One region of the Pseudomonas sp. ADAK18 genome, then DNA from elsewhere that is predicted to be linked to it. Evidence: predicted binding sites of a transcription regulator. Region 1 holds the regulator's gene; each other region holds the start of a gene.
The links. The regulator sigma-54, encoded in region 1, starts transcription at its own class of promoters, with help from an activator protein. The targets are predictions, from matches to a motif close to ANTGGCATNNANNTTGCTNT.

Region 1 (2,267 bases):
GGCATTGGCGACCACTTCGCCACCGGGTATCTGAAGGGTTGCTTCGATTTTCTGCTGAAGCTTATCGACCTTCATGATGACCTGCACATTGGTGATCTTGTCGAAATGACCCTCAAGTCGCTTCAGCTTCTGCTCGACGTATTCGCGCAATGGAGGGGTGACTTCTACATGGTGTCCACTGATGTTGACTTGCATACAGCTTCTCCTTCGTTGCCAGTGCATAAAGCGGCAGGCAAATGCCTGCCACTGGAACGCTATGGCCCGCCCGTCACATCAAACGCTTGCGCTCGCTGGAAGGCGCGATCCCCAGGGACTCGCGGTACTTGGCGACGGTTCGACGGGCGACCTGAATGCCTTGTGCCTCCAGTAAACCAGCGATCTTGCTGTCACTCAACGGCTTTTTCTGATTTTCCGCGGCAACCAGTTTTTTGATGATCGCGCGGATTGCCGTGGACGAGCATTCGCCGCCTTCGGAGGTGCTGACATGGCTGGAGAAAAAGTATTTCAGCTCATAAATACCCCGTGGGGTATGCATGAATTTTTGCGTGGTGACCCGGGAAATCGTCGACTCGTGCATGCCGACCGCTTCGGCAATGTCGTGCAGCACCAGCGGTTTCATCGCTTCGTCGCCATACTCCAGAAAGCCGCGCTGATGCTCGACAATCTGAGTGGCCACTTTCATCAGGGTTTCGTTACGGCTCTGCAGGCTCTTGATGAACCAGCGTGCTTCCTGCAGTTGGTTGCGCATGAAGGTGTTGTCGGCGCTGGTGTCGGCGCGACGGACGAAACCGGCATATTGCGGGTTGACCCGCAGGCGAGGCACTGATTCCTGGTTCAGCTCCACCAGCCAGCGTTCGTTGTCCTTGCGCACGATCACATCGGGAACGACATATTCGGCTTCACTGGATTCGATTTGCGAACCGGGGCGTGGGTTGAGGCTTTGCACCAGTTCGATGATCTGGCGCAGGTCGTCTTCCTTGAGCTTCATCCGGCGCATCAGTTGGCTGTAGTCACGGCTGCCCAGCAGGTCGATGAAGTCGGTGACCAAGCGTTGGGCCTCGGCCAGCCACGGCGTCTTGGCTGGCAGTTGACGCAGTTGTAGCTGCAGGCACTCACTGAGGCTGCGGGCGCCGATGCCGGCAGGTTCAAACTGCTGGATGCGGTGCAGGACGGCTTCGATTTCGTCCAGCTCGATGTCCAGTTCCGGGTCGAAGGCTTCGAGGATCTCCTCCAGCGTCTCGTCCAGGTATCCCTGGTTATTGATGCAGTCGATCAGGGTAACGGCGATCAGGCGATCGGTGTCGGACATCGGCGCGAGGTTCAGTTGCCACAGCAGATGACTTTGCAGGCTTTCGCCGGCGGACGTGCGGGTGGTGAAGTCCCACTCGTCATCGTCGTTGCTGGGCAGGCTGCTGGCGCTGGTCTGGTACACGTCTTCCCAAGCGGTGTCGACCGGCAACTCATTGGGAATGCGTTCGTTCCATTCGCCTTCCTCGAGGTTGTCTACTGTCGGGGCGGTTTCCTGGTAGGAGGGTTCCTGGGTATCGGTATTGGGTTTTTGCTCGACGTTATCGGCCAGCGGGTCGGCGTTATCGAAGTCTTCGCCTTCTTCCTGGCGTTCGAGCATCGGATTGGACTCCAGGGCCTCCTGGATTTCCTGTTGCAGGTCCAGGGTCGACAATTGGAGCAGGCGGATGGCCTGTTGCAGCTGCGGTGTCATCGTCAGCTGCTGGCCCATTCTCAGGACTAGCGATGGTTTCATGGCAGGGGCTTAACACCTTATTCGCCGGCGCAGTGCGCCATCCACGACAGGGCGCGTGAGCGCCAAACATAAGCAAATTATATGCCTGATATCGGGGGCTTTGCCTAGAGCGCAGTAACAATAAAAATCTTGAGGTTTTTATTGCTGCTTGCGCTCCTTGGCGAAGGGCCAGACACCATGCTGCTTGCAGGATGATGCTTACAGACGGAACTCGTGGCCCAGGTACACTTCCTTGACCAGTTCGTTGGCCAGGATGGTGGCGGAATCGCCTTCGGCAATCAGTTGCCCATCGTTGACGATATAGGCTGTTTCGCAGATATCGAGGGTCTCGCGGACGTTGTGGTCGGTGATCAATACACCGATACCCTTGGCCTTGAGGTGATGGATGATCTGTTTGATATCGCCGACCGAGATTGGGTCAACACCGGCGAAGGGTTCGTCCAGCAGGATGAACTTCGGTGCAGTGGCCAGGGCGCGGGCGATTTCCACGCGACGACGCTCGCCG
Region 2 (2,267 bases), 2.2 Mb from region 1:
GCTTGCGGCATTGGAAGGTCGGTACATTTTGCAGAATCGGCTCTTCATCCAGATAGAAGCGGATCATCTGCGGCACATAGGGGTAGATCGATTTGTCGTCCGCCACTCCGGTACCAATGGCATTGGCCAGCACCACGTTGCCGGCGCAGTAGGCGGCCACCAGGCCAGGCACGCCGAGCATTGACTCGGGATTGAACGCCTGCGGGTCGAGGAACGCGTCGTCAATGCGCCGATAGATCACGTCCACGGCTTTCGGGCCGTCGGTGGTGCGCATGAACACCTTGAGGTCGTGGACGAACAGGTCGGCGCCTTCCACCAGTTCCACGCCCATTTCCCGGGCCAGGAACGCGTGCTCGAAGAATGCGCTGTTGAACCGGCCCGGTGTCAGCACCACGACGTTGGGATTGTCCAGGCGGCTGGAGCTTTTCAGGGTCTTGAGCAGCAGATTGGGGTAGTGGTCCACCGGTGCGATGCGCTGCTTGGCGAACACTTCCGGGAACAGGCGCATCATCATCTTGCGGTCTTCGAGCATGTAGCTGACACCGCTGGGCGTACGCAGATTGTCTTCGAGCACGTAGTAAGTACCGTCGCCGTCGCGCACCAGGTCGACGCCGGAGATGTGCGAGTAGATATCGCGGTGCAGGTCCAGGCCGACCATCGCCTTCTGATAGCCCTCGTTGGCCAGGACTTGTTCGGCGGGGATGATCCCGGCCTTGATGATGCGCTGGTCGTGGTAGATGTCGGCGAGGAACATGTTCAGCGCATTGACCCGCTGGATGCAGCCACGCTCGATGATGCTCCACTCACTGGCGGGGATACTTCGGGGAATGATGTCGAAGGGGATCAGGCGCTCGGTGTCCTGCTCGTCGCCGTACAGGGTGAAGGTGATCCCGGCGCGGTGAAACAGCAGATCGGCTTCACGGCGGCGCTGGGCCAGCAGTTCCGGCGGCGTATTGGCCAGCCAGCGAGAGAACTCTTGATAGTGCGCACGGCAAACGCCTTGTGCGTCATTCATTTCATCAAAGAAAGATCGAGCCATTCCAGTACCTTGTCAGTGCCGGGGGGTGATACCTGGGTTGGCACTGCCGCTTTAAAAAACGCATTTTTATATGAGCCCGTGGCTGATGGTGCCAGTGGGCCTGGTCCTTACTTTCTTTTGGGGTCGGCTCTGGGTCGGGGGGTAACGATTGCTCCTTCAATGGTGAGTGGCGGCAGGGTATTGAAGGGGTAAAGCAATGCCTGTGCCTAAACCGGTCTTGCGCTGCGATAAAGCTGTGGTTTAGGGGGCTTGCATGTGTTGGGCAGCGTAGTGGTCCCTATTTTGGGGCCGCTTCGCGACCCGACGCGGGCAAGCCCGCTCGCCACAACGTTGAAGTGCGCTCCAAGATGGTGCGTCGAACGAACTTGAACTTCGGGCAAGGCCGATTCTTCTAACGATATTCGATCCCGGGAGGACATTTGATCGTGCCCAGAATCATTTCTCCACACACGCCAGAGTCGGCGTTGACTGACCATACCGAGCACACGGCTAAGATTTTCGGCTCGCCCAAGGACCGCCTGGACTTCTACCGGAGGGAGATCCAGTACGAAACCACCATCCTGGCCAACCGCACCGATGCCTACCTCACGGCACAATCATTCCTTGTGATCGCCTTTGTTTCCTGCATGGGCAATCTCAACCCGGAGTGGGGCAAGTTGTTCACTCTGGTGGTGCCGGCGTTCCTGGCGATGCTCGGGGTGCTCAGTTCGCTCAATGCCTGGCCGGGCATTCGCGCCGCCTACGACATCATCGATCACTGGCACTTCAAGCAAAGCCAGCTGCTGCGCAGTGAGCCGGTGATGGGCTTGGCCTATGATGATTCCCCGCTGTTTTGCGAGACCGAGTCATCCCACAAGGGTTATCGCAAATCCTTGCTGTTTTCGGTGCGCACCCCGTGGTTGTTCATGGTGTTCTGGGTGCTGCTGGAGGCTTATGCCTTCTATATCCAGATAGATAACCCTGGCGCCTAGCTAATTGGAATGAACTTCAGCCTCCAGGGCAGCGCCTTACCTTTACGCAGGATGTATTTTTTCAAGGCTCTGCGAAGAGGTGACCATGAGCACACACGATAAAGACGACCCGCAAGTCAGCGGCCGCAATGATCCAGCGATTGACCGTGGTGAGCCCGCCCCCGGCACGGGCGCCGATGCACCGAAGGACCCCAGGCCTGCCCGTGATCCCAAGGCAGCGGAAAACGACTACAGTCCAGACTTCAAGCCCGAGCGTG
Region 3 (2,267 bases), 690 kb from region 1:
CACCGATGAGCCAACGGTCAAGAGCCTGAAAAACCAGAACAGCATCCAAATCCTCAGCATTGCCCCCGTCGCCTGAACATTCCCTGACTGCCATTCAACCGCCTCTGGTGGAGGTGATAGCTTCGCGCTACTCTGCAAGGGAGATCAGCGAATGAATCGCTAAGGTCTGGTCTTGTCAGCTACATGCTTGTTTTCCTGCGGTGATGCCATTACCGATTTACCTGTGCCGTTCGAGCACGGGGTTTGGGAAGCACGGAAAGTCTATCCATCAGTTTGAGGAGGACGTTTCATGAGCACAGCCTATCAAGAAGACATCAGCACCAACGTGTTGCGCCGCATGAAAGAGGGCGGCTTTGACTTCTCACGTTTCCACCCCATCGAGTTCTACGCCATTTTTCCGGATGAAGCCCGGGCGCGCAGGGCTGCGGGTCGATTTCGTGGGGAATCCCTCAATGCCCAGGTGAGCGTGCGGGACGACGGCGCCTGGTACCTGGAACTGAGCAAAGTAATGTTCGCCACCTACGACGGCATAGGAGACTTTGAGCAAGACTTTGAGGCGGTGGTCGAGCCTCTGGGCGGGATCATCGAGGGATGGGGCGTGAAGCAGGAGGTGCGTGGGTTACCCATGTAGCGTGATGAACACCACAGCGTATCGGCTGACCCTTGGGTCGGCCGATTTTGTTTTTGCTGTCGCAAATATCCGGTACAAAAAAAGGCCACCCGAGCGGGGTGGCCAAAAGGGAAGACCGGACATGAAGGGGAACCGGTCGGTACACGAGCTACCAAATTACCGGTGGTGCAATAGGTGAGGCTGTAGGACGTGTCCTGTTCAGCTGATGAGGGCGATTATCCCCAGGGATTGCCGGGCAGTGAAATCAACTCTGGCTATGCTGTTGATAGTCAAAGCCTGCGTCGCAATGAGGCGTGGGGCGAGACGCGTAGCATTTGCTGCACCGGGACGGTGCAACTGGCCGTTCGGCTATATCCAACCGATTGATACTTAAGTGTTTATGCCGCTGGCACGGGCCTTGCGATGATTCTTGCGTCCGGGTGACAAGGAGTACGGCATGATCCGCACTTATTATGATGAGATGTACGACGGGGCAGGGCTGGTTCGCCCCCATTACCGCGAGTTCGCCCGCTGGTTGGCCGAGACCCCTGCCGAACTGTTGGCCCAGCGTCGGCGCGAAGCCGATCTGCTGTTCCACCGCGCCGGCATCACCTTCACCCTGTACGGGGACGAGCAAGGCACTGAGCGCCTGATTCCCTTCGACACCATTCCCCGCAGCATTCCGGCCAGCGAATGGCGGATCGTCGAGCGCGGCTGCATTCAGCGAGTCAAGGCGCTGAACATGTTCCTCGCCGACCTGTACCACGAACAACGGATCATCAAGGCTGGGATCATTCCCGCCGAACAGGTGCTGGCCAACGAGCAGTACCAACTGGCTATGCAAGGCCTGGACTTGCATCGCGATATCTATTCCCACATCTCCGGTGTCGACCTCGTACGGGATGGCGACGGCACTTACTACGTCCTTGAAGACAACCTGCGCACCCCCAGTGGTGTCAGCTACATGCTGGAAGACCGCAAGATGATGATGCGCCTGTTCCCTGAGCTGTTCGCCGCCCAACGCATTGCGCCGATTGATCACTATCCCAACCTGCTACTCGACACCTTGAAAAGCTCCAGCCCGCTGGATAACCCCAGCGTGGTGGTATTGACCCCGGGACGCTTCAACAGCGCGTTCTTCGAGCATGCATTCCTGGCGCGGGAAATGGGCGTGGAGCTGGTGGAAGGTGCCGATCTGTTTGTAAGGGATGACCGCGTTTTCATGCGCACCACCGACGGTCCGAAAGCAGTCGATGTGATCTACCGTCGACTCGACGATGCCTTCCTCGACCCGCTGGCCTTCAACCCGGATTCCATGCTCGGTGTGCCGGGCCTGTTGGCGGCGTATCGCTCGGGCAATGTGGTGCTGGCCAATGCCATCGGCACTGGGGTGGCGGATGACAAGTCGGTGTACCCCTTCGTCACGGAGATGATCCGTTTCTACCTGGACGAAGAGCCAATACTGAAGAACGTTCCGACCTTCCAGTGCCGTAAGGCCGACGAATTGTCCCACGTGCTGGCCAACCTGCCTGAGCTGGTGGTCAAGGAAACTCAAGGTTCCGGCGGCTACGGAATGCTGGTCGGCCCAGCCGCCAGTGCGGCGGAAATTGAAGCGTTCCGGGCGAGAATCAAGGCCAAGCCCCATGCCTATATCGCC

Region 2: the regulator sigma-54 is predicted to act here: its motif matches at 1,230-1,249, upstream of HKK55_RS10395 (circularly permuted type 2 ATP-grasp protein).
Region 3: the regulator sigma-54 is predicted to act here: its motif matches at 1,016-1,035, upstream of HKK55_RS17210 (circularly permuted type 2 ATP-grasp protein).

The regions. Positions count from the first base shown of each region.
Region 1 is NZ_CP052859.1:4,532,983-4,535,249, reverse strand. Features, by position in the region: gene raiA (ribosome-associated translation inhibitor RaiA) at 1-195, opposite strand, end outside; gene HKK55_RS20480 (RNA polymerase factor sigma-54) at 269-1,762, opposite strand; gene lptB (LPS export ABC transporter ATP-binding protein) at 1,961-2,267, opposite strand, start outside.
Region 2 is NZ_CP052859.1:2,298,105-2,300,371, reverse strand. Features, by position in the region: gene HKK55_RS10395 (circularly permuted type 2 ATP-grasp protein) at 1-1,039, opposite strand, end outside; gene HKK55_RS10390 (hypothetical protein) at 1,465-2,010, shown strand; gene HKK55_RS10385 (hypothetical protein) at 2,096-2,267, shown strand, end outside.
Region 3 is NZ_CP052859.1:3,839,059-3,841,325, reverse strand. Features, by position in the region: gene HKK55_RS17220 (hypothetical protein) at 1-76, shown strand, start outside; gene HKK55_RS17215 (ribonuclease E inhibitor RraB) at 290-631, shown strand; gene HKK55_RS17210 (circularly permuted type 2 ATP-grasp protein) at 1,068-2,267, shown strand, end outside.